2 regions of the Enterococcus camelliae genome follow, and region 2 is predicted to be linked to the other one. Evidence: riboswitches for the same ligand, from Rfam matches in the RefSeq annotation. Region 2 holds a riboswitch; the other holds the start of a gene.
What was found. Region 2 has a riboswitch for magnesium ahead of mgtA (magnesium-translocating P-type ATPase). Riboswitches for the same ligand answer to the same signal wherever they lie in the genome.
Positions count from the first base shown of each region.

Region 1: it holds a riboswitch for magnesium, as region 2 does, so the genes downstream of both, mgtA (magnesium-translocating P-type ATPase) here and mgtA (magnesium-translocating P-type ATPase) in region 2, are expected to answer to the same signal.

Region 1 covers NZ_JBHUMO010000032.1:1,275-11,075, reverse strand. Annotated here, with positions in the region: partial or broken gene ACFSR0_RS04510 (transposase) at 1-136, shown strand, start outside; gene ACFSR0_RS04505 (SWIM zinc finger family protein) at 417-2,126, opposite strand; gene ACFSR0_RS04500 (DUF7006 family protein) at 2,585-2,971, opposite strand; gene ACFSR0_RS04495 (hypothetical protein) at 3,336-4,739, shown strand; gene mgtA (magnesium-translocating P-type ATPase) at 4,886-7,540, opposite strand; M-box (ykoK) riboswitch at 7,934-8,103, opposite strand; gene ACFSR0_RS04485 (hypothetical protein) at 8,407-9,207, opposite strand; gene ACFSR0_RS04480 (AAA family ATPase) at 9,210-9,801, opposite strand, start outside.
Region 2 covers NZ_JBHUMO010000001.1:62,103-84,242, reverse strand. Annotated here, with positions in the region: gene ACFSR0_RS00395 (NAD(P)/FAD-dependent oxidoreductase) at 1-365, opposite strand, end outside; gene ACFSR0_RS00390 (prenyltransferase) at 385-1,293, opposite strand; gene ACFSR0_RS00385 (polyprenyl synthetase family protein) at 1,394-2,374, shown strand; gene cydC (thiol reductant ABC exporter subunit CydC) at 2,426-4,168, opposite strand; gene cydD (thiol reductant ABC exporter subunit CydD) at 4,161-5,885, opposite strand; gene cydB (cytochrome d ubiquinol oxidase subunit II) at 5,888-6,898, opposite strand; gene ACFSR0_RS00365 (cytochrome ubiquinol oxidase subunit I) at 6,898-8,319, opposite strand; gene ACFSR0_RS00360 (LutC/YkgG family protein) at 8,564-9,274, opposite strand; gene ACFSR0_RS00355 (LutB/LldF family L-lactate oxidation iron-sulfur protein) at 9,276-10,754, opposite strand; gene ACFSR0_RS00350 ((Fe-S)-binding protein) at 10,767-11,525, opposite strand; gene phnE (phosphonate ABC transporter, permease protein PhnE) at 11,674-12,465, opposite strand; gene phnE (phosphonate ABC transporter, permease protein PhnE) at 12,462-13,244, opposite strand; gene phnC (phosphonate ABC transporter ATP-binding protein) at 13,244-14,035, opposite strand; gene ACFSR0_RS00330 (phosphate/phosphite/phosphonate ABC transporter substrate-binding protein) at 14,136-15,068, opposite strand; gene ACFSR0_RS00325 (cation diffusion facilitator family transporter) at 15,428-16,366, opposite strand; gene mgtA (magnesium-translocating P-type ATPase) at 16,448-19,090, opposite strand; M-box (ykoK) riboswitch at 19,349-19,520, opposite strand; gene ACFSR0_RS00315 (heavy metal translocating P-type ATPase) at 19,686-21,881, opposite strand.

The DNA.
Region 1 (9,801 bases), on a different contig from region 2:
TAAGTTGATTCATATTGGCGCAAAGGTAACAAAGCATGCAAGAAGAATAGCGATTCACTTGGCCTCATCAAATGTTTATGATGGTTTATTTTGGACTGTATTCCAGAGGATACAGTCGTTTAAATTATTGATTTAGCAGTCTTTTTCTAAAAATAGACCGACAAAGTACTGCCTAGAATCAATCCATTTTTTAAAATAACGTACGATTTTTATTTAGTGGCACGTTATGAGAGGATCTCGTTCGTTTTTCTGATCTTTTTATTGGCTCAACTGCCTATGAAACGACGGAAAAAGTATTTCATGAATAATTCAGGTAGATAATTTTAGAACTGAATGTGCCTTTATGTCGAAATAAAAAATTGACTGTAAACGAGCATTTCAATCAATATTCAAAATAACTATTGCCATCTCATCCCTCAAATCTTCCGTAGTTCATCCATCATTGCACGTCGGTTTTTGTAATCTTTCCGCCATGTTTCAATGATGCTATCCACTACTTTTGATCCTCCAGCTAGTTTCTTCATCCTTCTTAAAATGGTAACATACATGGCATATTGCTTTCGATTGCTCGTATAAGCTGCAGCTTGCTCTAGCTCCTTTCGGTATTTCGCGAGTAACTGACTCGAATACTCTGCTTTTAACTCATCTTCATAGCACGAGACCGCATCGAGACCAGGATACTTGACCACATACGCCAATAAACGATCCTTAAGTCCCTCTTCTTGATACATCTTCGCAACTTGAGCAGATGCAGATACAGGCAATTGTTGAAAGACTTTTTCTCGCTCCGTCGCCCATTCTGCCGTAGAATATTGTTCTTTCAACTCATGATACACATCTAAATCACCAGGCGTGTATTTCAACAATAACTCCCATAATTGGGCAAGATAGGCTGGTTGATTGCCTTGCAATTGATAAATAGCTTTTTTCTGTCTGCTATACTCTGCTAACGTACCTCGTTTTTCTTGATCCAACTGCATGGACTCATCCAAAATCTCAAGTGCTTGCTGGTAGTCTTTTTTCTCAAGTGACTGTCCGATGGCAAATTTTCGCACGTCTGTATTCGACCAATACGTACGATAGATTCTGGCAAGTTCTTGTTGGCTTCCTTGATCATCGCTTTTGCTTAATAATGCTAGATAATGAGAAGCCCATTTTCCAACATGGTATTCACGACTCCAATCATTCTTTTTCTGATTGATATACGCAAGTTTTTCTCTGGCAAAAATCAATTTTTCTTGGATAAAAATAGGCTCATCAAATGCTTCAAAGAGAATGCGTTCAATATATTCTTCTAGATAATCCACAATCGTACCGTCCAAATTCGAAACAAACCAAGTGAACATCATTTGTTTTGCTTCCAAATTTGCTTCACGTAGCAATCGTTGCCAAAATTGATAAATGTCTTCAGCTAGCATTCCTACCTCACCATCTGAATCATCGATATCCACATTGCCAATTAGAACAAAAATCTGACTAGCTATCTCGAAAGCTTCTTGGTAATAGCCACGATTCAGCAAGTCGGTCACATCATCCGCAAGAAAATCCTCTAATTCCGACGCAAATTCGCTCGCATCATTATAATCAATGAAATCATCATATCCCGAAAATTGAGCAACAATCTCTTCAATAATCAACGAATAATAAGTCAAATCGACTTCATCATTTTCCATCTTTAACACATTTTGAAAACGAAGAAACCACCTGTCGTCCTCCTTCAAAATCGTTTTTAAAAATGAGCGCACATAATTTATATCTGCTTTTTCCACCAATTCTTCAATTTCCTCGAAATAGTCGGTAGAAGATTGCTGACTTTCCATTGGATTGATTGATGTTGCAAATTGGTCACTAGCCGACGATTCATTGTCACTAGACTGCTCCGACCATTCAAACAAGACAGCTGCCATATGTTTACAATGTTTGCCACCTTGAGCATAGGGACAAGAACAGGCCATCTCCGCTACCTGCCCATTTAAAAAAGAAATGGTAACTTCATATTCATCCGAGCCAATCACTTCTGCATGAACTTCATTTTCATTCACATCAAGTAATTCGACTGCCTTCTCACAGTAATAGTCATACCCTCTTTGCAATATAATCGCCGCAAACAGTTTTTCCCAATTCATCAGCCATCATCCCTTCTTCTATAGCCAGTTAACAGCGCATGATGCGTATTCCACCGTCCAAAATAAACCATTGTCCTTTATGAAAGTATAACACGCCAAGAGTCACTCAAAGACAAACAATCAAAAAAAAGACGACAATCGCGTGAAATAAACGATTGTCATCTTCCCCATGTGGGTCAGCATATAGAGGATTTTTGTATTACCTTGACAGAATGACTGACTAATTTTCAGCAATTTCTTAATTTACTCTAGCAACGAACTTCATGTATATTATTGATTGCAATCCTAACATACATAGATATTTTTAAATTATAATAGATGTAAGTAGCAAGGAGCTTACTATTCCCATGGTAAAACTATTTTAAAATAGTCATTTTACATATCGTTTTGCAATGATCTTTATAAAGCATTCAATACCTTGTTACTTTAAAACATTGGGAAATTCGTCAAAAACAAGACTAGCCAACAATCTCCTGCTTACCAAAAATTAATGAATTAGGTGCCTTTTCATTCACTTGATATCCACATAGCTCTTTATAGTAATAATGACTATCCCGCTCAATCCCTTGAATTAATTCATCCTGATCAAAATAATATCTGTCAATTTTTGAAGGTTCTTTTTCTTGATAATAATAATCATCTTCAAAATTTTGGAAGATATTTCTTAATATTACAAATTTTGCATTGATTAACATCATTTCTTGAATAACAAACCACAATTGCTGTGGATTATATTTTGTAAGTAACTCTTCTAGTTCCATTTCCTTATCCATCCAGTAGTTATATACTGTTGGCATTTTCTTTTTAATGAAATCAAACTTAATTCCTTCTCGCATGGCAACCAAGTACTCGTCCTTATTTTGGAAAAACACTTCTTTCACCCCATTTTGATATTTTTTGTGGAGCAATCCCAAATATACGTTTTCCCCAAAAAATTTCCTTCATTATTGAACACATGATTCTCTCTTCACAATACAAATTATATATTAGTTACCTTTATTTATAATTTTTGTTTTTTTTAAAAATAACAAAAAATAAAATAAACAACGCCTTGTATCGTATTCAAAACGCATGATATCTGAGTAGTATTAAACATAACAGTGAATATTGTATACATCGCCATCTATTACGATTTCTAAAAAATTCATAAGGAAATCATATCTAACTACCTTTTTTTGTATTGCGTGATAGTTACATGGAGGAAAAGAGATGGATATAAAAAACTTTTTTGAGGATGATCAACGTTATCAGCTAACATTAGTTGAACTGGCTGCAATTGATAACGTTGGATCCATGTTAACACTCCCATACTTGCAGAATTATTTAGATTTATCTGAATACAAACTAAATACGTTGATAAATGACTTAAACGATTCATGGTACAATCTTTTTAATCAGCAACTTTTCATTAAAAACGGGAAAAATTTCATTGTACATCGTGAAATATCGATCAATAAAATAACAAAATTTAAAAGCTATTTAGCTAAACGTTCGTTACCGTTTCGAATGTTTATTTCCACACTTCTCCATAAGAATTTAAAAGAATTTAGTGAAGAAAATTACATTAGCTTTAGCAAGTCTTATAATGTTCAAAAAACGCTTATTCATATCTTATCTCATTACAATATTTATATTGAAAAAGATGTTTTTGTAGGGGATGAGACGACGATACAATTACTTGCATACCAACTGCTATTCACCGTTTATTATGAGAATGAATATTTATTCCCAGATGAAATGAAGCAAGCAGCAGTTGAGTATTATCGTATACTTGAATCAATTTTCAATTGGTCTCTTACTCCATTAGAAAAAACAAAAATAGAGTTATATTTAATCTTAACAATCATTCGACAATCATCCACTGGTTTCAATTATTTAATAGCGCTCACAGATTCTAAAAAAATGATTGCTTTAACTCAAGGATGGGAAAAAATTTCAGATAATTCTCCAGCACACTTTCTTTTATTTCTCTTTTGTCAAGGCATGATTGATGCCATTACCATCGATGATGAAAAGTTGTTGCTTTATTTGGGAAATGAGAAAAGACGATTCATTACCTTATTTACAAATTATTTCCAAGTGTCTGTTGATGATTTTTTTGAGAATCCTCTATTTAATATCGAATTTCAACGGATTATTTTGCGTCAAAAGTTTTTCCCAATTGTTTTTCAATCCTTTGAAACGATTGGTTCATCGGCAATTATGCAAAATTTATTCGTAAGCTATGATCATTTTATTCGATTACTTCTCTCTCACTATACTTTTTTTAACGATGAACTAAAAAATAATTCTTACTACGACTTTATGATGCTGCTCTATCATTTTTTCCCTATTAAGGAATTTGAGCCAACAGTCACTATTTGTATCCATTTTTCTAGGGGAAAATTGTATTCAGAATTTATCGCGGATCTTATTACAAATTTCTATCTTCTCCCGATAAAAATTGAATACAAGCTTTCTAACCGAACAGATATCTACCTTTCTGACTTTGAAAACAAAAAATTTATACGGAAACAAATCATATGGAAAAATCCTCCTGATTCACGCGACTGGCAGATTTTTATCGACACTTTGTCTAAAGCTCGTTCTGAAAAATATAAAAAAGAAAGTTAGTCTGGTTTTCAAATCAGACTAACTTTTTTTATCCAATTATTTTTTTTGATACCATTTAATGGTATTACTCATTTTGAGTAACAATATTAAATAGATTTCCAAGCGTTTCTTTTTTCTTCAGTCTTCTTCCTTCACCTTCCCCAAGCTTAGAGTAACTCTGTATAGCGACGTAGGTAGCACTGTTTGACAACAGTCACCAAAAGGAGGTACGCAACGATGGTTAGAAGTAACCATGCCCAGTAGTTGGCTGGCAAAATAGCCAGTCCAAGATTTTGTCCTAAGCTAGTAAATGGTAAAATCGTTCCTGCAACGATGCCCAGTGAAGTAATTGTTGTCATCACAAATGAACCTCTACTTTGAATGAAAGGCAGTTTTGGTGTGCGAAGGGCATGGAGAACCAGCGTTTGAGACCAAAGTGATTCCACAAACCAACCAGCATGAAAGACAGCGATAAAGGCGACCTGTTGACTAGGTGACAATGTATGGAAGCTTCCGCCAACCACAGCTGGACAAATAACAAAGTACATTAATGCATAGGTCGTAATATCAAATATCGAACTCGTTGGTCCAAACCATAACATGAATTTACCAATACTTGAAGAATCCCAACGTTTTGGTTTTTCTAAATAGTCTTCATCCATATGATCCCATGGAATGGAAATACATGAAATATCATAGATCAAATTCAAAAACAGAATTTGCAAGGGTAGCATCGGCAGGAAAGGTAAAAATATACTTGCGACCAATACTGAGAACATATTACCGAAATTAGAACTAGCAGTGGCTTTAATATATTTCATGATATTGCCAAAGGTTTCGCGCCCAGCCAAAATGCCCCGTTCCAAAATCATGAGGTCTTTTTCTAATAGAATGACATCCGCAGATTCTTTAGCGATATCGACAGCTGTGTCAACGGAAATGCCCACATCTGCTTCTTTCATGGCAGGTGCATCATTGATGCCATCCCCAAGAAAACCGACCGTATGACCATTGGCTCTCAAGGCCCGTGTCACTTGTTGTTTTTGTTGTGGAGTCAGCTTAACGAAAACATTGTATTGCTCTACTTCTTGCCGTAGTTCTTCTTCGGACAAGTTAGCCAATTCTTCGCCCATAATGAGTGTTTCGGTTCCTAGGCCGACTTGTTTGCACACAGACCGAGTCACCAAAGCATTGTCGCCCGTTAGTACCTTCACTTTGACACCTTGTCGGCTCAATGTCTCCAGTGCTTGCTTGGTAGACTCTTTTGGTGGATCTAAGAAAGCCAGATACCCAATTAAGACCATTTCTGATTCATCTGCTACCGAGAATTCTCCAACAACCCTTGGATTGGTTTTTTGTGCCACGCCAATTACTCTTAATCCATCTTCATTTAATTCACATACTTTTTTGAGGATTTTTTGCTTGATTTCATCGGTAAGTGGGACAATTTCCCCCTGCAAATCTACGACACTTGCCACTTGTAACATTTCTTCAATGGCGCCTTTGGTAATCATTTGTGTTTTTCCTTGAGCATCTTCCACCACAACGCTCATCCGGCGACGTTCGAAATCAAACGGGATTTCATCGACTTTTTCATAGTGTTGGTTCTCTATAGTCAATTCTTCGTTTGCCACTTCAATAATCGCGACGTCTAATAAATTTTTTAACCCTGTTTGATAGTAACTATTCAGGTAAGCATGCTTCAATACTCGCTCATCTTCATTGCCTAACAAATCAAGATGGTATTCCAAAATGATTTTGTCCTGAGTTAGCGTTCCCGTCTTATCAGTACACAAAACATCAATGGCCCCAAAATTTTGAATGGCATTAAGATTTTTGATGACCGTTCCTTTCTTAGCCATGCTCGTTGCGCCTTTAACTAAGTTTGTCGTGACAATCATCGGCAACATTTCAGGGGTTAACCCTACTGCCACGGACAAGCCGAACAAAAAAGCTTCCATCCAATCGCCTTTGGTTAACCCATTAATCACAATAACAGTTGGTGCCATGAGAGCCATAAACTTAATAAATAAGTACGACGTTTTGTGAATGCCCAATTCAAAATTGGTTTTCACGGGTTTGCTTGCTAATGAATCGGCAACTTGACCAAATAACGTCCCTTGACCCGTCCCAACAACGATTCCTTCCGCACTACCACTAATCACGTTACTTCCCATATAAACCATGTTTTCATAAGTTGTTTCCGCTGCTTGCTCGTGGATGACTGCTTCGGCTTGCTTCTCGACAGGATAGCTTTCTCCCGTTAATGCCGATTGAGAAAGAAACAAATCTTTCGTAGCAAGCAATCGGATATCTGCCGGAATCATATCGCCCACGGATAATTTGACAATATCGCCACAAACAATCTCTTCCATTGGAATTTCTGCTTCATGACCTGCGCGTCTGACTAATGCGGTTACCTTTACCAATGATTTTAACTTGTCAGCCGCTTGATTTGATCGCACGGATTGGAACAATGTCATGGTTCCACTAACAAGAACCATCAATAAAATAATACTCGTTCCAAAAAAATCTCTCTCTCCAGGTGCAGCGAGGACAACATCCGTGACAAAAGACGTCACACCTAAACCAATTAATACCAAAGTAAACGGCGTGATGTAGGCTTTGAGCATTTCTAATAAAAATGAGGGCTTCTTTCCATAAGAAAATGTATTTTCGCCGTAAGTTTCTCGCGCTTTCACGGCTTGCTCTTCAGTCAATCCCTTGCGCGATGTTTGAAAGATAGTAAAAAGTTGCTCGATTGGTTGCCGTGCCAATCGGTTATAAGACATGGGTTGTTTTATTTGTTTTTTTCTTACCATTGTTTTTCTCCTTCTCTCCAATCCAAATGCTAGCCAATCGCCTTTTGCAAATCAGCCTGTTTGTTCTAGCATCGTTCGGACCTATTTTTTTTCATTCGCAGGGCTTGGAGAGAGTCAGGAAATCCTTGACGATCGTTTGACTACACGATGCGCCAAGCTTGCCTTTCTATCTGCAAACCCTTTTGTTTCGAACTACTGTCATCCATTTGTTTCCATCCCCTTTTCAATCGGTGTTCATTCAATGTGAATGATCTCCTCAATTCACTTCTGATTTGTTCGATAGGTTTCGCACCTTGTTCGGTCATTGATGCCAACTGCACAAAAAAAAGACTTTCCGCACAAAAACCCCGCGAAAAGCCTCTCTAATTTCATTCAAAAACAACCTGAAAAAAGACGTTGATCTAATCGTTGAGTTTTGGCACTATACAACGTAAAGACAAACATCTTAGCTACCTTATGAAAAGCCTTGTTTTCGACAATTCCTGTTCTACCCATTGGCGTCTCTCGACATTTTTGGGCAGTAGCCTATGTTTGTATAGGAGCCTCACCTAACAAATCTTATTTAGTTTTCATTTATACCGTAACAAAAGATTGCTCACTTGTCAACAAACTCCCGACTTTCTTTTTTCGATAAGTTGTAAAATGAAATGCATAAAGAAGTAAACAAAAAAATCATATAGATACGTTATACTTAAAAGCGACAAAACCATAAGTATGAAAAAGGTATCTACATGAATAAAGCCGATTATACCACAGGAGTTTGACAGTTGCAAAACAATAATTTTTGAAGAAATAGCTTCATATCAAGCTTGAGAGCTTATTTTTTTGTCAAACTTTTTATCATTTTTATTGGACTTTTTTAATTGTCACACTTGATAGTTTATCTCAGTTTCCTCAATAAGTGAAATATATTTTTGGATGGTCCGCTTATGCAGAAATAGAGAAAGAAAAGCTAATGGTATAGCCACGATAAATTTTAGCAGTTCGGTTACAATCATGATTATGAGCATCGCAAGCATACTCTTGCCCACAGATGCATGGCTATCCACTTGGTAACCACCAAATATGCCTCTCTTTACCGTTCCTTTTTGAAAATTCAAAAAAGCGGAAGAAGCCAGTCCTGCTTTGACGCTTCCATAAGGAGTGAAAAACCAAGCAAAAGCACCACCTTTAGCTCGTTGATAATCAGAAAACCAACTATAGGTATAGTTAGACAATAAAATATAGCCGACCAAAACAAGCAACTTTATAAAAGCTGGGATTCCTTGAGCAACTCCCCCCAGTTGATTGGCCCATCGATAATTTTCCCAAGTTTGCGGAACATAACAAAGAAACATCAAAATGAGGTACCCTGTTATATAAAAACGCCAGCCCATTTTTGGCGTATGAAAATACTGTTTAAAAAAGGAATCTGTTTGATTTGTCGTATAGATTGCATCAATGCTTTTTCTCGATTGACCGATTGTTTCATTACTTTGTTTTGGAGTTGACTCTGCCTGATGATTCGCTTGATTTTCCTTTGGTGGTGCTACATATTCACTGGATTGAGATGAATTCATTTTTGGAGGAGCAATATATTCCTCGTCTTTTTTTGGCGGTACAACATATCCCTGATGATTGGCTGCATCCTTTTTAGGTGGTGCAACGTAGCCTTTTTCTTCGTCCATATTTAATATTCCTTTCCCGTAGCATAGATATCGTCTACTGTAATTGTAAACAAATCATTGGTTCCTTCATTGGCAATGCGTGACGAAGCAATACCAATTAACCGTTCATTGAAATTGCGTACCCATCTTCCATTACTAAAATCATTGCTTCTTTGGTACGTACGCGCTACCACTTGCCTATACTGCTCTGTATCAAAGACATACTGATCCTTTAATAACTTCATCATCCCAATTTGTGTGATTTCTTCAGGTGTATAATCCTCAAATTGAAAATGATTTGGAATGCGGCTCAATAGGCCTGAATTTGCCCTTAAAAAGCGATTCATTTCATCGTTATATCCTGCCAAAATAATCACAATTTCCTCGCGGTAGTCTTCCATAAATTTTAGAATTTCATCAATTGCTTCTAAACCAAATGTATCATTTTCAGATTTATAAAGACTGTAGGCTTCATCAATAAACACAAGGCCACCTAATCCAGACATCAATACTTCTCTAGTTTTAATCGCTGTTTGACCGGAATATCCTGCCACTAAATCACTGCGCGACACCTCGATAAATTTATCTGCCTTGATGATATCTTTTTGATAAAAT
Region 2 (22,140 bases):
ATTTGCAAAGCATCTTCTTGTGCTCCTGGTATGCCAAATGTTTCAGAACGGAAGCCAAGAGAAACAACTAGATAATCATAGTGTAATGGTTTGTTTTTCACCAATGTGATTTCTTGTTTTTCCGTATCAATTTTTTTCACACAGTCTTGAATGAAGGTAGTTGGTCCCTTTACCACATCTTTAATTGGGAAAGTTACCTTATCTCTTGTTTGTGTACCTGCAGCAACTTCATGCAAACAAGTCGATTCATAATGATAATCATTTTGATCCACCAATGTCACATGAAATGAGCCTGCCTTTTCTTGCAATGCTCTCAATGCGCGTAATCCTGCATAACCAGCTCCTAAAATCGTAACTTCTTTCACGATTCGTTCCCTCTTTCTTCTAGATATCAATTATTATTCCTAATACATACGTTATTACTTGAACAAATGAACCCATAGCTAAAATACGAACAGCACAAACAAATGTTTCTTTTTTTACTTGTTTTCGCAAATACATACCTGTTTGCTTCCACACAAAAGGCACAATTGCAAAAGTAAGCAAGACTGTATACGGCGCCAACCCCAGCAAGACAGCCAACAAAATGGCCACAAAGGCAAAAACGTTATGGCCCACAAACAATGCCAATGACTGTTTTTTACCCAAATAGTGCGGGAGCGTATACCGTTTATTTTTTTCATCTTCTTCCAAATCACACGTGTTGTTTGCTAACATTAAATTTGCAATCCACAATGTATTAGGCAATGCAATTATAAAGATACTCAAAATTTGTGAAAAATTCCAATAAAATGCTTGGTAAGCATTCAAATACACACAAATCAGCGTAATCATAAAGCCCATTGTAAACCCTGAAAAAAACTCACCCACTGGCATGCTTGAAAGTGGTTTGGGACCGGATGAATAGAAAATACCTACAAAATAGCAAAAAAGCCCCATCCAAAAAAGCGGCCATCCAACAACGGCCGACAACAGAATGCCCATTGTCGCGGAAATCACAATCATTCCTACCATCAACCAAAAAACAAGCCTCAAAGAAAGTTGCTCGCGTCCAATAATATTGGTTTTTTCTTTGTAGTCGTGGACAGCAGTTGCATGATGGTAATCGTTATAGTTGTCAAGAATATCCACTGCCATATTAAATAAAAACATTGCAACAAAGAAAATAATAACAAACCCCAAATGAATGGATTGAAAATGATACCAACTATAACAAATACCAATCAAAAATGGTAAGACACTTGCTGTCTTCGCTTTAAATTCAACAAGTTCTAGAAAAACTTTAAGTGACATAGAATCCTCCTTTCCAAGAAATTTGCATAAAATTAGCCAATTCGATACAAAATAGGGTAAAATGTGACTATGTGATTAAGACTATCGAAAGGGTTGTATTATGCATTCACACTGGAACGATTATCCCACGATTCAAAACAAACTCCAAGTCGTATGCTCATTTTTGGAAAAACAGCTGAACGTACGAAACAAAGACATCCAACAAGCATTAATTGATTTTAGTCAAGCTGGAGGGAAATATCTACGACCAGCTTTTTTCTTTCTATTCGCTGAAATTGGAGAACAAGAAAAACAAAATGAAGAAGATCTGATCAAAATCGCTTCTTCCATTGAATTACTTCACATGGCAACCCTTATTCATGATGATATTATTGATGATTCTCCGTTGCGCCGAGGAACGATGACTATTCAATCCCGTTATGGAAAGGATATTGCCGTTTATACAGGTGATTTGCTTTTTACCCTGTTTTTTGAAGTATTAATTGATGTCATGAATGGCTCACCCTTTATGGCTATGAATGCGCAGGCAATGAAAGGATTGCTTTTAGGTGAACTGGATCAAATGCATAACCGCTATAATAGCAACCAAACCATCGACGATTATTTATTAAGTGTCAATGGCAAAACAGCGGAGCTTTTCTGGCTTGCTTGTCTGGAAGGGGCACACTTTGGCCACACTTCACCAGAAATTGAAGCACTCGCTGGTGACATTGGCCGTAACATTGGTATTGCCTTCCAAGCGTATGATGACATCCTAGATTACACCTCCGATGAGTCTACTTTGCAAAAACCAGTTCTAGAAGACTTGACCCAGGGTGTGTATACGATTCCTCTGCTCTTGGCCAAAGCCCAAAATTCTGCAGCATTTGAACCATTTTTACGAAAAAAGGGGAACCTAACAGAAGAAGAAGCCAAAAAAGTTGCCTCCCTCGTCGTAGCGTATCAAGGGGTAGAGCAAGCAAAAGAGTTTGCACGAACCTATACTGAAAAAGCATTGGCCGATATTCGACGCTTGCCAGCAGGACATGCCCGTGATCAACTCGAACGACTAACACGACAATTGTTGGCACGCAACTACTGATTGACTATTCATTCACCCGATAAAAAAGCAAGGACAATTGTCCTTGCTTTTTTATCGACCTTCATCCACTGCTTTTAACAATCGATAACGAGGACTTGTAGCCGCCAATTCAGCTGGGCTTCCTGCAAGCTCAATTTGACCATTCTCAATAAACAGCACGCGTTCCATTTGATTAATTCCTTGTAAATGATGGGTAATCCAAATGATTGTCTTATCTTTTAATTCACCAAAAAAGGTATCAATTAAGGCTTGTTCTGTGATTGGATCTAAACCTACAGTTGGTTCATCTAGCAAAACGATGGGTGTGTCTTGTAACAAAATACGCGCCAACGCCATTCGATGCCGCTCACCACCAGAAAAACGCAAACCAGCTTCATCCACCATCGTTTGGAGTCCATCTGGCAAACGTTGAACCAATTTTTTTAACCCTACGCGTTCAAGAACGTGCCACACCTCTTCCACTGAAGCTTCTTCATTCCCAATACGCAAATTATTCAAAATGGTCGTATGAAATAAATAGGGTGTTTGTTGAATAACACCAATATAGTTAGCTATTTGATCACCAAATTGATTCGTTGGCACCTCTCCTAAGGTCAAAAAACCATCCGTCGGCGCCAAGTCCCCACGAATAAGGGTTGCAAGTGTACTTTTTCCTGATCCGCTTCGACCTAAAATAGCTAATTTTTGCCCTTGAGGAATGGTTAAATCCAAGCCATTAAGCACCATTTTGCTTTCATTTGGATAATGAAAGGAAAGGTTTTTCAATTGGATTGTCAGCGTCTGAATAGGGAGTGCAGAATCCTCAGGCGTAGCTTGACTGTTCAGCGCATTCAATCGATTCAAAGAATCTTTGTAAACATTCGTTTCTTGCGCTGCATCAGGTAAAACAGCAAATGCATCAATCAGCGGAAAAAGACTGAGTACGAAGGCGGCAATCCAGTTTGCTGCTCCGCCATGATTTCCTACAAATCGCTGGCTTGTCCAGAGAATTAGACTAACCGCCATCAAGCCGATATACAGTTGAAAAAAGTAATTGCGTAAGCGATTGAATCGTCGTAATTCATTTTGAACATGATAAAGCTGCTGCTCATTTTCAAGATAGGAAGCTACATATTCTTGTGAACGTTGGCTGAATATCCAGTCAGAGACCCCCATCACATTATCCGTTAAATCGATATACAACGCATTTTTTACTTGTTTTTCTCGCTCTTGTCTTGCACCATTCATTAGCACAGAGACAAGCGGAAAGACCACAACCAAGCCGAAAAATAAAATAGTCATGACCAATGCAAACCAAAGTGAAAAGAAACCTAAACCAACTATCACAAACACATAGAGAATCCAAGCAATAATTGTTGGAAAGATTGTTCGCAAATATAAATTTTGAATGTGGTTAATATCTTCTGCCAAAAGTCCCAGAATATCACCCATTCGATAGGTTTGTTTAAAAAACATTGCTTCTTTCTCTAACGTGAGGTAAAGCTTGAGACGAAGCTTAGATGTCATTTTCAACACCCAGTTATGACTAGTCAAACGCTCCACATAACGAAAAACGGGTCGGCCAATCCCAAACGCCCTTGTTAGAACAATCGGAATATAAATCATTAGAATATTTTCTGGTAACGAAGCCGAACGACTAATCAAATAACCAGAAGTAAACATCAGCGCACCCGCACAAAAGAAGGTCATAAAACCTAAAAATAACGCCAAGTACAATGCTTTTTTATACTGGTGAAGAAAAGGTTTCACCCATTGATCCGTTTTTAGAGATTGGAAAAGTGGAATTTTAAACATGTTCTTCCCTCCTCATTTGCTCTGTCAATTCATAAAAATGCCCTTGCTTAGCTGTCAATTCGGCAAATGTCCCTTGCTCGACAATTTTCCCTTGCTCAATCACGAGAATAACATCCATTTGACGCATCCAATGCAAGCGGTGAGTTGCGAAGAAAACAAGTCGATTTTCCATTAATGGCAGCATTCGTTCTTTGATTTCAACTTCTGTTTCAATATCCAAATGCGCCGTTGGTTCATCAAAAAGAAGAATACTTCGTTTTTTATCTAGGAAAGCTCGTGCCAACGCAATCCGTTGGGCTTGTCCACCACTCAGCGCACGTGCACCCTGACCGATTGGTGTGTCTAGTCCTTGGGGCAATTCAGCTACCAATTCATTCAATCCCACGACATTAACGGCTTCTTGAATTTCCTTTTCAGTGGCATTTGGTGTATAAAAAGCAAGATTTTCCCGTAATGTTAGTTGGAAAAGATACGGACTTTGTGGGATATAAATCATTTGTTTTTGCCAATCTTTCTGTGCGAAGGAGGTCACACGTTGTCCAGCAATCTCAATGGATCCACCACTTGGCGTCAGAAAACCACTTAATCCGTTAATTAAAGTTGATTTTCCAGAACCACTCATCCCAATCACACCAATTTTTTTGAAGCCGGTTGTTGTCAAATCAAATGGTTGAATAGTTTCTGTCTGCCCGTCGTAAGAAAAGCTCATTTGATGTAGTGTTAGTTGAGCGTCTTTCCCCCATTGAGGGAGCGATTGTTGTACCTCTGTTTCTTCTGGTAATTCTAATACTTCTCGTACAGCAGTCATCGCATTTTTTCCATCCAATGTTGCATGATAATCGCTAGAAAAATCACGAACTGGTAAAAAATATTCCGGGGACAAAATCAATACCGTTAAAGCCGGAAATAAAAAAACTTCTTGATTGATGAGTCTTAAGCCCAAAAGAACCGCGACAATTGCTACGGATAACGTGGTAAAAAAATCCAAGGCAAACGTCGATAAAATACCAATTTTCAACGTACTCATCGTTGCTTTGCGGAACGCTTCACTTGTTTGGTAAATACTACGACCATAGCGTTTGCTTAATCCAAATACCTTCAACGTATCAATTCCTCGCAAAGAATCAATAAAATGATTGGACAACAATTGAAAGGCGCGGTATTGGCGATCAGCCTTCGCTTGAGCCGCATACCCTAAAATAATCATAAAAATAATAATCAGGGGGAAAATAAGCAGCAATGTAAGCCCTGATTCCCAATCTAAGAAAAAAATAACGACTAAAATCAGCCAAGGAATAATCATCATGTTCATCATTTTAGCCAAAATGAGATGAATGTAGTTCTCAACTTGGGAAATTCCTTCTAAAGCCATCGTAATCATATTCCCTGTTCCTTGTGCTTGGACTACAACGGGACCTAATCGGAATAATTTTTCCAGTAATTGGCTTCTTAACAATTCCACCTGTTCTTGTGCATAGTTGTCCAATAATTTATCACGGAAAAAAATGACACCATGACGAGCACTATAACAGAGAAAAAAAGCCACAATTAGCCCAAATTGAGCTTGCAACGATTTGCCTTCCCACAAGTGGGTAATGACTGTTGCTAAGGTGTAAGCTTGCCCAATTATAAAGAGAGCTTGCAAGATAGCATACCCTGCAAGCACCATCATTATTTTTTGAATGTTCGGCAAGCGCATAATCGCTTTATCAACCATTCTTAGTATCCTTTCACATCTAACGTTACACGTTTTCTAAATATATAATATGCCCAAGCAGTATATGCTAAGACAAATGGTAATAACGTAAAGGAGATATACGTCATTAACTTCAACGTATAAGGCGTCGATGAAGCATTTTTAATTAACAGATCAAATTGACTGCCTAATGAACTAATCATCACACGTGGAAATAGTCCTGTGAAAAGTAAGGCTACTAAGACAACCATTGTCAAGCCACTCGCAATAAAAGCAGTCATTTCTTTTTCTTTAAACACTGAAATGTTAGCAAGAACTGTCAACAATACAATTGCTAACACTAGTAGACTTGTCAACGCAAAATTATTATCAAAGAAATCTGTCTTGAAATACAACAAGATTGCAAACAAAACTAAACCAACATAAAGGACATAATAAAGCAATTTAGCATAATTGCGCGCATGTTCTCTGACCGGTCCTTCTGTTTTCAAGGAAATATAATTTAACCCATGCAAGTAGCAAAGCAACGTCAACGCCACTCCACCAACAACTGAAAAGAGATTAATATAATCAGTAAACTTAGCAGTCATATTTCCATCCGCATCAATTGGCATACCTTGCACCAAACTGATAAAGAGAACACCAAAGAAAAAAGGTACAATGAAACTACCAATACTTAATGTCCAGTTCCAGAAATTTTTATTTTTTTCTGGCACTTTATGCCGAAATTCAAAGGAAACGCCGCGAATAATCAAACCAAATAAAATAATAAAGAGGATTAAATAATATCCACTAAACAAAGATGCATACCAATAAGGGAATGAAGCAAACATAGCGCCCCCTGCGGTTAGTAACCATACTTCATTACCATCCCAAACAGGTCCTATCGTATTGACAATTTGGTCTTTTTCTTCGTCATTATGAGCTAACGTCTGGACAGCCATGCCGACACCAAAGTCAAATCCTTCAAGGAAAAAGAAACCGGAAAATAAAACGCCAATTAACACAAACCACATTAATTGTAAACCAGACATTAGAATGCACCTCCATCAAATGGATCTATCGACGGTTTGCTATCTGCTTCCTGTTGATGATCCACATATTCAGGCCCTTTTTTCAATTCGCGAATAACCAAGTAAACCATCACAGCACCCAGACCGGCAAACAGTAAGAAGTAAATAATATTTGATATTAATAGTGATGTCACCGATACATTAGGTGACACACTATCTTCAATTTTAAACAGGCCGTAAACTGTCCAAGGATACCGTCCAAGCTCAGTGATTAGCCAACCTGAAGTGTTTGCTAGAAATGGCGCAAAGGTCATCAAACCAAGAACCCATAACAGCCAATTTTTTTTGTATAGCGTTTCCTTCTTTTTGCGTGTCATAATTAGACCCACAATTGCGACCAATAACATTAACGTTCCAAAACCAGCCATCACCCGGAAGCTCCAAAACAAAGTGTTGACAGGAGGGTAGTAATTACCTTCACCATATTTGGCAGTCAATTCTTTGTTAATTTCATTCATGCCTTTGACAGCACCTTCTGGAGCATTATAAGACAAGATACTTAGCATATAAGGAATTTCAATCCCAAATACGCGTTCCTTTTTCGCCTCGTTTGCCCAAGCGACTACCGTCCAAGCAGCTGGGTCTCCTGAGTTTTCATATAATCCTTCTGTTGCAGCAAATTTCATTGGTTGATCTTCAACCAACGCTTTCATTTGTAAGTCACCTGCAAACAAAACAGAAGCGGAACCAATTAACGTTACCCAAAGGCCAACTCTAACGGTTTTTTTGTAAATTTTTTGTGTCAATTCACTTAATTGATTCTTCTTCAACAATTGGAAAGCAGATAACCCAGCGACCACAATCCCTCCAGTTAATATTGCACCGGCGATAACATGTGAAAACTCATACCAAACTTGGGGATTGCTAATGACTGCTCCAAAATCCGTCATTTCTGCCCGACCATTGTTAATGGTATACCCGGTTGGATGTTGCATAAAGCTATTCGCAACTAATATCCAAAAAGCGGACATGATGGAGCCAAAACCAACTAACCAAATGAACAGTGCGTGCACTGCCGGTTTTACTCGATCCCAAGTAAATATCCATAACCCTAAGAAGGTTGATTCCAAAAAGAACGCAAGCAAAGCTTCAACTGCTAGAGGTGCTCCAAAAATATCGCCGACAAAGCGAGAATAATCTGACCAGTTCATACCGAACTGAAATTCTTGAATAATACCTGTCACGACACCTACTGCGAAACTTAATAATAAGATTTGTGCCCAAAACTTAGCCATCTTCTTATAAACTTCGTCTTTTTTCGTTACATAAAGAGTTTCCATAATTGCTACGACAAATGCCATCCCAATCGATAATGGGACGAAGAAAAAGTGAAACACCGTCGTCATAGCAAATTGGATTCGAGCTAATGTAACAATATCCATTTCCTATTCCTCCAATCAACTTTGTACATTCTGTACATGTGGTCTTACAACTAACCATTTTACAAGTTTTTTCACGAATACCTATCTAAAAAGTACTCCTTTTATTATAACTCACCCTCTATTATAATAGGCGATTTTCAAATAAATGCAATGTTTGCGCCTCTCATTTGACCAAACTTTCCAAACAAACTTTCAAAGTGAAAAAGAAAGGGTCTCCTGCATATAGCATGCAAGAGATCTTTTCTTAGCAATCTTCGACTACAACATATGTGACATGGAGCGGCCCATGTACGCCTTCAACTAAAACCATTTCAATATCTCCGGAATTTGAAGGACCTGAGATAAAATTCAAAGCCGAGCCAGTAGCTTCTCCAGCTTTGATTTTAGCGGCATAGTGATCTGTCGCTTGCGTGATTCGGGGAACCATTTTGCTGATAGGAACAATTGCAATGTAATTTGTAGGCAAAAAATGCAACGACCTTCCTTGACCCGCGGATGATTCCAGCGCAACGGTTCCTGACTCTGCTAACACATATTCTGCAAAAGCAATACCGATATTCGAACGTTGGGCCTCAAAGATATTGGCTTGTCGTTTATCTGCACCTTTTTGCCAAATATATGTATTCGGACGATGAGTGAAATCAGCTAGCCCATATTCCTCAAACCGAGGATCATCTGGTAAAATCATGGAACCTTCCCCATATTCTTGAATTTGGGTTGCCAATGTAGCAGGCAAATCGGCAAGCGATGTTGTAAGCAATTGGCAATGAAGTGCTGCGCATTGTTTTTTTAAGACTTCTAACAATTCGTCTTGAGTCAGATCATTTAATGTTTCATGCGGTAAATCATTCATAAACGGCACAGCTGAATCCTTTAAACTGTGGCGCTCATACTTTAAGCATCCGGCCAAATGATCAAGAAAGTTTTCTCTGTTTTCGTTTGTTGTGCTCGTCATCTTACTTTCCCCCCATTTGCGCTTTCGCTTTTTGATGATCTTTAAACCACTGACGGAAATTGTCTTTTGCTTTAGGAGGTCGAGGTAAATCACGATAGTCGGTCCAATTTTTAGCCATTGCAGGCGCTTTGTTTAAATAGCCATCATGGTTATATAAGTTTTTTACACTCATATCTTTCTTTTTCGTAATCATTGCAGATCCAGCATGATCCACCTTTTCTACCATTTTAAACGCGATTGGGGAAGCCGTAACGCGGCCAATCATTTTCATGGTTGCATCATCCAGCCCATGTTTCATCTTTAGTTCATTGGTCATCACTGTACGATGCTCAATTAGCAATTTGTGCAAAGGAATTTTTACTGGACAAGTATCCGTGCATGCTCCACAAAGACTTGACGCATAGGGTAAATCACCGAATTCTTCGTATCCACCTAAAATTGGAGACAGCACTGCACCCATTGGTCCTGGATAAATAGACCCATAACCGTGCCCACCAATATGACGATACACTGGGCAGACATTTAAACAAGCCCCACATCGAATGCATTGCAACATTTCTTGAAATTGTGTGCCTAACGCATTTGATCGTCCATTGTCAACAATCACAACATAAAAATCTTCTGGTCCATCTGATTCATCTTCATGCTTGCGACCAGCAAACGTCACATAGCTCGTTAATTTTTGACCAACCGCACTGCGACAAAGCAAATTGTCCAATACTTCTGCTTCTTTGATACTTGAGACGATCCGTTCCATCCCCATTAAGACGATTTGTGTTTTAGGAATACTAATACATAAATCAGCATTTCCTTCATTGGTCACTAAATTGATCATGCCACTATCAGCAATTGCAAAGTTACAACCAGAAATACCTAAATCAGCTTCTAAGAATCGTTCTCTCAATATTTTACGAGCAAACTTTGCCAAATCCACAGGCTCATCTGAACCAACATACCCAAGTTTTTCAAAAATTTGTTTCACTTGATGCCGATTTTTATGGACAGCTGGGAAAACAATGTGTGAAGGTTCATCCCAATTATCCATTTGCAAAATAAATTCTGCTAAGTCCGTTTCAACCACACTAACATCGGTCATTTTTTCAAGCATTGGATCCAATCCAACTTCCGTGGTAACCATTGATTTGGATTTCACAATTTTTTTAATTTCTTTTTCTAAGACAATTTGGCGGACAAACTCTTGCGCTTCTTTATCCGTCCGGGCAAAGAAGACATGTCCCCCTTGTTTTTCGACATTATCACTAAATTGTTCTAAATAATCGGGTAAATGATTTAACGTATGTTGCCGGATTTGCTGTCCTAATTCCCGCCATTGTTCCCAATTTCCTAATTGGTCGCGGGAGCCTTCTCGTTTAATCCATTGCGCATCTTGTGCTTTCTTTAATGCTGCCTGCATTTGTTTGTCTTCGATGTTTTCCGTACATCGTTCATCGAAAGATAAGGTACTTGTCTTTAATCCCATGTATCCGTCCTCCTATGCCAATGCCTTTTCTGGAATTTTGACTCTTGATAAATCAACATCATGATTTAATACTTCTGCGATGTGCATAATCGTGATTGGCTTGCCTTCACGGTTGAACTTCCCGCCAATATTCATTAAACAAGCCATATCGGCACTAATTAAAACTTCTGCACCTGTATCGATGATGTCGTTCATTTTTTCTGTGACCATCGCATTTGAAATGATGGGTTCTTTCACTGAGAAGGTTCCGCCAAACCCACAACAATTTTCAATATGAGGAATCTCAACATATTCCAAGCCCTTAACATGTTTCATTAGTTCAAACGGTGATTCTCGTTCCCCTAACAGACGAGTCATATGGCAAGAGCGATGATAGGTTACTTTTTTATATAATGTTGCACCCACATCAGTTAACCCCAAAACATGATACAAAAACTGGGTAAACTCATATGTTTTATCATGCAACTTAACTGCTTCTTCATAGTAGATTGGATCATCTTTAAAAAACTCCGCATATTCTCTCATAGAGGCTGTGCAACTTCCTGCGGCGCCCACTACATAATCAGCATCTTTAAATGCTTCTAATTGATTAATTAATACTTTTCGCGATTCTTCTCGATACCCACTATTTAATGTGGGTTGTCCACAACAGACTTGATTCTCTGGATATAGCACTTCAATCCCAAAACGTTCGAGCACTTCTACAATCGCAATCGAGACATTTGGAAAAAGGGCATCTACGACACAGCTCGTAAACAAACTCACTTTCATGATCGTCATCTCCTACATTAGAATAATTTTAGTATACTCCTTTTCAAAAAAGCTTTCAAAAGGAAATCGTATTTTTTTGACGGATAGAATAATCTGTATAAACCAAAAAAACGGATGAGAAATCTTGTTCTCATCCGTTTTCTTTTATTTACACTAACCGTTTTCTTAATTGACCAGAAATAAAATCAATCAGCGTAACAGTTATAATAATTCCAATTAAGATAATTCCCACGCGACTCCAGTTTCGAGCATTGATTGCAAAGATCATTGGCGTCCCAATCCCACCGGCACCAACCATCCCTAAAATAGAGGCTGAACGCACAGCTAATTCAAAGCGATACAATGTAAAGGAAATGAATTCCGGAACTAACTGTGGCAAGGTCGCATAAGCCAAAAGATCCCAGCGATTTCCACCGGCACTAATAACTGACTCTGATGGTCCTTGATCCATATTTTCAATCGCTTCACTGTATAATTTGGCAAGCATCCCGATTGAGTGTACACTGACAGCCAATACACCGGCAAACGAACCTGGTCCCACTGTTTTAATAAACATAATTGCCAACACAATTTCCGGGAAAGTCCGAATCGCTGTTAGCATAATTTTCCCTGTACCTGATACAAAACGATTGCCTTGTTTGGTACGCGCAGCCCAAAAGGCAAACGGTATACTCAACAAGGATGAAATAAACGTTCCTAAAAAGGCAATCGCCACCGTTTGAATCATCAAAGAAATCAAATCTTCGCCATCACCTGTATACACATAGGCCCAATCCGGGTGCGTTAGTCCATGAAAAATAGAGCCAACAATTTCTTTCACATTTTCTTTCACACCAGTAAACGGAATACCAGAAAATGCCCATACATACATTGCTAGTAATGCCAAAGCAATAATCCAGTTTCTTACCAGATGTTTTTTTGGTTCAGCTGGCAACATCATATTAATCGCTCCCTTAACTTATTACTAATTGTGTCGATGACTAACACGACTGCGAAGATAGCAATGACAATAATAGACGTTTGATCATAACGAAATTGGCTAAGCGAGCGTTGCAAGTATATCCCAATTCCACCAGCACCAATATACCCTAAGACAGTTGATGCTCGAACGTTTATCTCAAAAGCATACAGAAGATAGCTTAAAAAATGACTCGTGACTTGGGGGAGTACCGCGTAACGAATAATATCTAATCTGGAACCACCTGATGCTGTAATTGCTTCAATCGGCCCATCATCAATTGTTTCAATCGACTCAAAAAACAATTTTGAAATCATTCCAAACGTGAATACAGCTAATGAAATAACCCCTGCCACAGGACCGATACCGACAATGGCAACGAACAATGCTGCTAGCATTAAATCTGGAATGGTCCGGATAATATTTAAAATAAAGCGGAAAATACCAGTAACCCATTTATTATGTACGATATTTCGAGCAGCAAATAAAGAAAATGGAAAGGCAAATAAAGCACCTATCGTTGTACCAATAATAGCCATCTGTAACGTTTCTAAGATAGGCTTTATGATAATGGAAACATAGGACCAATCCGGATGAGCCATTTTCTGGATGATAATAGTCATCTGTCCTGCATTGGTCACAAAGCGTGGAATATCGACACCCGAAATATTGCCACTAACAATCAATATCAAGACAAAAATAGCTAACCACAAGAAATTTTTCCAAAGTCCCCCACGTTTTGGTAGCGTCTGTGAATTCATTATACAATCGCTCCTTGTGCTTTTTCTTCCAAAATTTCACCACCATAAATTGCCTTCAATGTATCATCAGTTGCTTCCGCTACCGATCCATCAAAAACTAGACCCCCATCACGCAAACCGATGATTCGTGTACCATACTGACGTGCTAACTCCACAGAGTGCAGATTGACAACCACCGTAATCCCGAAATCTTGATTAATCCGTTTTAAATCATCCATTACTTTTTCGGTAGTCACTGGATCTAACGAAGCAACGGGTTCATCTGCTAAAATAATTTTCGGTTTTTGTGTCAAAGCTCTTGCAATCGAAACTCGTTGTTGCTGCCCACCAGACAATTCATCTGCTCGTGTGTAGACTTTTTCAGCTAGATTGACACGTTGCAATGATTGATACGCCCGTTCTTTGTCTTCTTTTGGAAATAGACCTAAAAGCATTTTCCATGTTGGATGATAAGCTACACGTCCCGTTAAGACATTTCGCAAAACACTTGAACGTTTGACCAAATTAAAACTTTGAAAAATCATTCCAATATCTCTGCGAATTAACCGCAATTCCTTCCCTTTCGCATTTGTAATGGATTGATTGTCAATTAAAATTTCACCACTTGAGATCTCGTGTAAGCGGTTGATTGAACGTAGCATGGTGGACTTTCCAGCTCCGGATAAACCGACAACAATGACAAACTCTCCTTTTTTAATATCAATATTCAAGTCCCGCAATCCATGAACACCATTTGGATAGACTTTATTGACATGCTTAAACGAAATAATCGCTTGATTTTCCTCTGTCACTTTTTTTCCTACTTTCTTATATTAAAAATAAAAAAATACAATGCAAAAGGGTATCGGTAACACTCGATACCCTTTGTTCCTATTTTATAGAAACGTTTGCTTATTGTCCAACTTCTTTTGCGTATTCGCGAACGATATCAAAATTGCTGTCTTTTGATTTTACATAGCCTTCATGCGAGTAGACAGAAGAAATAATTTCTTTCCCTTTTGGATCTTTACCGATTGCAATAAAGGCGTCTTGAATTTTTTTGTCCCATTCTTTACTCATATCTGAACGAACACTGATGGTATCGTTTGGAATTGGTTCAGTAAAGTACATTGGTTCTACTTCATCCATAATTTGTGGATAGTCTTTCTTCACTGTATTACGGGCATCTTCAAAGACAAAGGCTGCGTCCACATCTCCATTTAGAACGGAAAGAACAGCTTGGTCATGACCTTTCACTTGCACCGTTGTAACATCTTTATTAATATCAATTCCTTTTTTCTTCAATTCAGCAACTGGCCAAACATATCCAGCAGATGAAGTTACGTCTTGAGTTGCGATTTTTTTCCCTTTTAAATCATCAACATCTTTAATATTGCTTCCTTTTTTCACAACAATCATTGAACGGTAACTATCTACTAATTTATCTGTACTCTTTCCACCAGGTTGAGAAATGCCATAGCGCTGTGCTTGAAGAAGAACTTTCACACCACTTTGTTCATGAGCCAATACATAGGCGTTTGGTGGTAAGAAACCAACATCCACTTGTTTAGAACCCATTGCTTCTACAATGGTATTATAGTCAGTAGAAACACTTACAGTGACTGGAATGCCTAATTGCTTACTCAATAATTTTTCCAATGGTTTCGCTTTTGCTTCCAATGTTTCAGCAGATTGCGAAGGAACGAATTGTACCGTTAATTTTTTTGGCTCATAGCTTCCATCTTTTGATGAAGAACTTGATGAACTAGAGCTCCCACATGCCGCTAATGTAACTGCTGCAGCTAAACTCAAGCCAACCGCTGCCAATTTCTTCCAAACTTTCATCCTTATTCCCCTTTAGTAAATGTTTTGCAATTAAATACGAACAATTGCTACTAGATTATAGAATATTAATCGTTTATTAGCAATATTTTTTTATTATATTTTCGTTAGAATTATCTTCATTTCAATGAGAGTTTTCTCGTAATTCACCAATTGAGAGACACTGACCTTGTTTCACTGACAGCCGATGAAAAAAAATACAAAAATTCGTTTTGTATCCATCTGATAGTATACGCTGTTTTCGTTAACCTTCGTTAACATTTGTGTAAAGTTTTTGTAAAGAAAAATGAATGAAGCACTGCTTATCCCAAACAATGCTTCATTCATTGATTAATCACTTACCTGTTTTTCGCGTCCACTACCTACCCTCGTTGATAGTTAGGATCATATTTATCCGTTTCAATGTAGATGTAAACTTTTTTATCTGGCAAGCGTCTTCGGATATCTTCCTCAATCAGATTGACAATTGCGTAACCTTGCTCTTCTTGTGTATCTAACAAGTCAATTTTTGCAGCAACCATAATTTCATTTGGACTAAGATGAATCGTTTTGATATCAATTAATTTTTCAACATCATTTCGTTGGAATGCTTGCTTAATTTTATTTAAATCACTAGCAGTCACACTTTCTCCCACAATCAAACTATAAAATTCTCTTGCCAAGAAAATAGCTGCTCCCGTTAACAACACCCCAATTAACAAACCACTAAGGGCATCAAACGTAGGATTGTTTGTTACAATTGTCAGCAACGTTCCTGCCATCGCCAACGTCAAACCAATAACTGCACAAAAATCCTCTGTAAAAATGATAAGAATTTCGCTATGGCGACTTTCCCGTAAAAATGCCAATGTGGACAACTTTTCACTGTTCAATTCAGCAATTTCCTTCATGGCGATTCGTAAAGAATACCCTTCAACAATCATCCCAAAAATTAAAATAAGTATGACCACCCAAGGACTATTCACTTCATGACTTGGATGGAATAGCTTATCAATGGCCTCCATGATACCTAGGATACCACCCCCAAAGAACAACATGGTTGCGACAATCGTACTGAAAAAATACTTGGCACGGCCCTCTCCAAATTGATGCAATTCACTTTGACCACGGTTGGCTCGCTTGTTACCAAAAAGTAGCAACAACTGATTTCCACAATCGACCACACTATGAATACTTTCATTTAACATTGCTGCACTACCACTAATAAAATACCCAATAAACTTGCTAATTGCCACTAATACATTGGCGGCTAACGCTGCAAATACTGCCGCCATTCCTGTTGATTTCTCTTGCTCATTCATCTTTTTCTTTGCACCTTCTCTTTATCATTTTTAGCCAGTATACCTAATTACTTCTCGACCACAAAATCATTTGCTAAATAATCAATATAATTGATGGTAACGTTTGAGATACATGTTTTTGACCAATGTTACCAGGCACAAATATGCACAAACGATTCCTAACAAACAGCTCCAAAAAATCGTAGGCAAGTGCATCAATCCAAGAGAGGATCCCAAAGAAGTCATTGGCAAAATGCTTCCACAAAAAACGCCGAGACTAGTCGCAACAATCACCGGCCAAGTTGCGCGACTTTGGATAAATGGTAGTTTTGGAGAACGCAAGGCATGAATGACTAACGATTGCGTCCAGAAAGACTCTACAAACCAACCCGCATGGAAGACTGCGATGAAAACAACTTGTTGCGTAGCCGATAATTGAAAGTACGATCCGCCCGCTACAAGTGGACACAACCACGTATACAATAGATAAAAAGTCACCAAATCAAAAATGGAACTAGTGGGACCAAACCATACCATAAACCGCCCCATATCTTGCGTTGTCCATTTTTTAGGGCTTGCTAGATATTCTTGATCGACACGATCCCACGGCATTGCTAAGCATGAAAGATCATACATAAAATTTAAAAATAGTAATTGCAAGGGTAACATTGGTAAAAAAGGTAAAAAGATACTAGCAACAAGAACCGAGAGAATATTTCCAAAATTGGAACTTAACGTTGCTTTCACGTATTTCATAATATTGCCAAATACTTCTCTACCAGCTAGAATTCCTCTTTCTAACACCATCAAGTCCTTTTCCAATAAAATGACATTGGCGGATTCCTTCGCGATATCGACCGCTGTGTCCACGGATATCCCTACATCTGCAACTTTCAGGGCAGGTGCATCATTGATGCCGTCTCCTAAAAAGCCAATTGTATGATTTTTCTTTTGAAAACGTTGGACCAAATCTGCTTTTTGTTGTGGCGTCAATTTGACAAAAATCTTGGTGGTTTCAATAATCTTGTCCCATTCTTCTTCGGTTAGTTTTTCCAATTGACTGCCTTCTACCATATTCTCCGTCGCAATCCCGACTTGTTGACAAACGGATTGTGTCACTAAGGCATTATCTCCCGTTAATACCCGTACATCAACACCATGAGCATGTAAAGTGGAAATAGCTGCTTTCGCTGTTTCTTTTGGTGGATCAAGAAAGGCCAGATAGCCAATGAGGACCATCTCTGTTTCATCACCCGTCGAGAAAGCTCCCACTTCTGGTGGATTAGTCTTTTGAGCTACCCCAAGGACGCGGAATCCTTGTTGGTTTAACTTCTCTACCTCTTGCATAATGTGTCCTGCTAACGTTGGCGTAAGAGTGGTTACTTGCCCATCAAAATCGACAAATGAAGAAACACTGAGCATTTCTTCAATGGCGCCTTTGGTAATCATTTGCGTCTTACCTGATTGATCCGCAATCACCACACTCATTCTTCTCCGATCAAAATCAAATGGTACTTCATCAACTTTACGATAGTTTTCTGGATGCAATGTTAACTGTGTATCTGCAGCTTGAATAATGGCAATATCCATGAGATTTTTTAAACCCGTTTGGTAGTAACTATTCATATAGGCATGCCGCAACACGCGATTGCTCTCATTTCCATTGCAATCAAGATGGTATTCCAATACGATTTTGTCTTGAGTTAGTGTGCCTGTTTTATCCGTACAAAGCAAGTCCATTGCCCCAAAATTTTGAATGGCGGATAAATTCTTGATAATGGTTTCCTTTTTTGCCATGACACGCGCACCACGAACAAGGTTTGTTGTCACAATCATGGGTAACATTTCTGGTGTTAGACCAACAGCAACAGATAAACCAAACAAAATTGCTTCTAACCAGTTGCCTTTTGTTAGACCATTAATCACGATGACTATTGGTGCCATAATCACCATAAAACGAATTAACAGAAGAGACGTTTCCTTGATTCCCAACTCAAAACTCGTTTGCTTAGGCTTTTCGTTGAGGGTATGGGCAATGGAACCAAAGACCGTATCTTCCCCTGTTGCAATGACGATTCCTTCTGCCGTTCCACTTAATACGTTACTTCCCATCAAGACTAGGTTGGAACGTTCCGTCATGGCTATGTTTGATTCTGTTGCACTAGTTGCATCTTTCTCAACAGGGTAGCTTTCTCCTGTTAAAGCTGCTTGCGATAAAAACAAATCTTTTGTTTGTAATAAGCGCATGTCAGCAGGAATCATATCGCCTGCCGCTAATTTTACAAAATCACCGCAAACAATATCCTCCGTCGGTATTTCTTGGTAACGACCATCACGTGATACTGCAGCCGTTACATGAATCATTTTTTTTAATTGATCTGCTGCTTGATTAGCCCTGATAGTTTGGACAAAACTAACTAGACCACTTGCAAACACCATTATGCTAATTAACCAGACAGTTACGAAACTCCGATCTTGGGGTTGCGCAAAGATGCCATCTACAAAAACAGACACCACTGCTAATGCGATTAACACCAAAGTAAACGGTGTGATGAAGGATTCTCCTAATAATTTTAGCCAATGTTCATGTGATGGCCCTACAATTTGATTTTTTCCAAATTGGTCACGGTTTTCTTCTGCCTGTTCTGTTGTCAGCCCTCCAGCAACGCTGTGAAATTGACGCAGTACTTCTTCATAGGAACAACTTGCAGCACGTGCAACTTGTTCGCCTTGGTTTTTTTTCATTTTTCTGGCCTCTTTTCTCTTCTAAACGAAAGGACTGAGAAAAGAAAGCATCAGTCAGCAAGTGGCTAAGACGAACCAACCCATGCTTCGTTTCTCATTATGCTGTTGACTATTGGGGTGTCCGTCATCCATCTTACTCACTTCTTTCTATCCATTACTCTGATCCTAGTCGGTTTGTTAAAAGGAAAGGTACCCAACACAAAAAAACCTTTCACCAAATTGCTCAGCGAAAGGTTAAAAATACAAGACTGCTTGTTATTTTCGATCTACTCGTCGAGTTTTGGCACTATATAACGTAAAAAGGAAAATTCCTTTTAGCTACCTTAAAAAACGCCTTCTTCGACGATTTCTGTTCTACCCATTGGCGTCTCTCGACATTTTTGGGCAGTAGCCTGTGTTCATATAGGAGCCTCACCTAACAAATCATAGGGTCATGTTCATGCTTATTATAGTTAGAATGCTTCCAACCGTCAAATCAAAAAAGACATTTCCCGCCTTCATTTAAAAAAAATTTTTTCTCGACTTTCTTTAAAAAGAGTCAAAAACAAAACCCGTACCTATTAACTAGAATAGGTCGAGTTTTGTCTAAAATCAATTATTTAGAAGAACCATTCGCTTCTTTTTTCATCGATAAGGTCATCGCATTCATCGCCACAATTACCGTACTCAAAGACATAAGAATCGCTCCCACAGCTGGGTTGAGTACTATCCCAATCGGTGCAAGAATACCTGCTGCTAATGGGATAGCAAAAATATTGTATCCCGCTCCCCACCAAAGATTTTGAATCATTTTTCTTCTGGTGACTTTTGCTAAATCCAAAAAATGTAAAATATCTTCAGGATTGCTATTCGTTAAAACAACGTCTGCTGAGTCAATAGCTACATCTGTCCCAGCTCCAATAGCAATTCCAATCGTTGCACGTGCCAAACTTGGCGCATCGTTGATACCATCACCAACCATTGCTACTCTTTTTCCTTCATGAACGAATTGGGCAACAATCTTTTCTTTTCCATCTGGTAAAAGACCCGCATAAAATTGAGTAATGCCAAGATAGCTGGCCACTTTGGCAGCTGCTTCCTGATTGTCTCCAGTCAACATAACAGGTTCAATTTGGCGGTTATGCAATGCTTGAATAAATGCTTTTGCTTCAGGCTTGATTTCATCCCCTAAAGCAATTAGACCAACAATATCATCATTTAGTTTGACAAAACTAATCGTATTGCCTTGTTCTTGATAGTGAAGCCATTTTGATGGATCCAATGACTGCTTTTCGCTTTCAGTCAACGCATTTTCATTAAGAATTGTGACTTTTTGTGAATGCACCATTCCACTTAAGCCCACCCCAGTGATGGTCTGAGTATCTTTTGCTTCGAAAGGTTCCACTCCTTGTGCCTTTAGATAACGCATCATCCCTACTGCAATTGGATGATTGGCTGTTTTTTCCAACGCACCAATGTATTGCAATAGTTCTTGGGAAGTAATTTGATTATCCCATTGTTCAATTCCTGTTACAGCAAATGTTCCTTGGGTTAAAGTCCCAGTCTTATCAAGCAAAATCATCGACAAATCGTGTGAATTTTCAAGCGCGTTGCGGTTTTTTAACAATAAGCCATTTTGGGCAGCAATCGAGGTCGAGCGTGCAATCACTAATGGAATTGCCAAACCAAGTGCATGTGGACAAGCAATAACAAAGACTGTCACCATTCGATCAAGTGCAGTTGGCAAATCAGTCAATACTAACCAACTAATAAATGCCAAAATACCAACCGTTAAGGCCACATAAAATAGCCATTTGGCCACTTTATCAGACAATGCTTCCAGTTTTGACTTTTCCGCTTGCGCTCGGCGAACCATGGTCATCACTTTCGCTAGATAGCCCTCTTCTCCCGTACCAGTCACTTGGATCGTCAACGTACCTTCTCCATTTACCGAACCGCCAATCACCAAATCTTGTGGATTTTTTTGAACCCCGCGCGACTCTCCCGTAACGGCCGATTCATCCACAATGGATTGTCCCGACAAAATTTTTCCGTCCGTAGGCATTTTATCGCCCGACCGGACAATGAGTTTGTCCCCTGTGTGAACTGCTTGTAGCGAAACAACTTCCTCTTTACCGGCAACAAGTCTCGTTACCTTATCTGGTAATAATTCAGCTAATTTTTGTAGCGCATCACTCGCATTCATGACCGCATTCATTTCAATCCAGTGTCCAAGAAGCATAATCACTATCAACGTGGCTAGCTCCCAGAAAAAATTCATGACATCCTTTCCAAAAAAAGTTGTCGCGATAAAAGAATAGACACTATAAACATAGGACACCGTAATCCCCATTGCAATTAATGTCATCATCGCTGGATTTTTTTGTCGTAACTCTGATTTGGCCCCAGCTAGAAAAGGTTGTCCACCATAAAAGAATAATATTGTTGCCAAAATAAGAACAAGCCAATCCGATCCTGGAAATTGAAATTGAAATGGCAGATTAAGCCCCATCATTGGTGAAAGAAGCACAATTGGAAATGCAAGAATCAAGGATACCCAAAACTTTTGCTTAAAGTTTCCCATATGCATACTGTGATCCATGCTACCATGCATAGCATGCCCCATATGCATTTCATGCTTCATGTTCATTTCGTGATCCATATCCATTTTATGGTTCATGTTCATTTCGTGATCCATATCCATTTCATGATGTTGTTGGTCCATCACTGATTGCCTCTTCTCGTCATGCAGTTGTTCTTTTGGTTCTTGCATGTGCGTCATATGATGCGCGTGATTCATTGATTCATCCATTGCATGAGACCGTTGTTCTTCCTTCACAGAAGAAACGTGTGCTTCTTTTGGTTTCGATGCTTCTTGACTATTTTTCGTCACAATAAGCCCTTCTTCCTCAATTCGTTTACAATAGTAAACAATGTTTATATTTACTATACCACCTGTCGATTGATTGTCAATCAATCGTGCTTTTGCTTTTATCTCTCGTTTTCTTACCATGGTTTTTTTAAATTCACTTTTCATCTGAAAATCTTTCGGTATAATAAGAGAAACATCA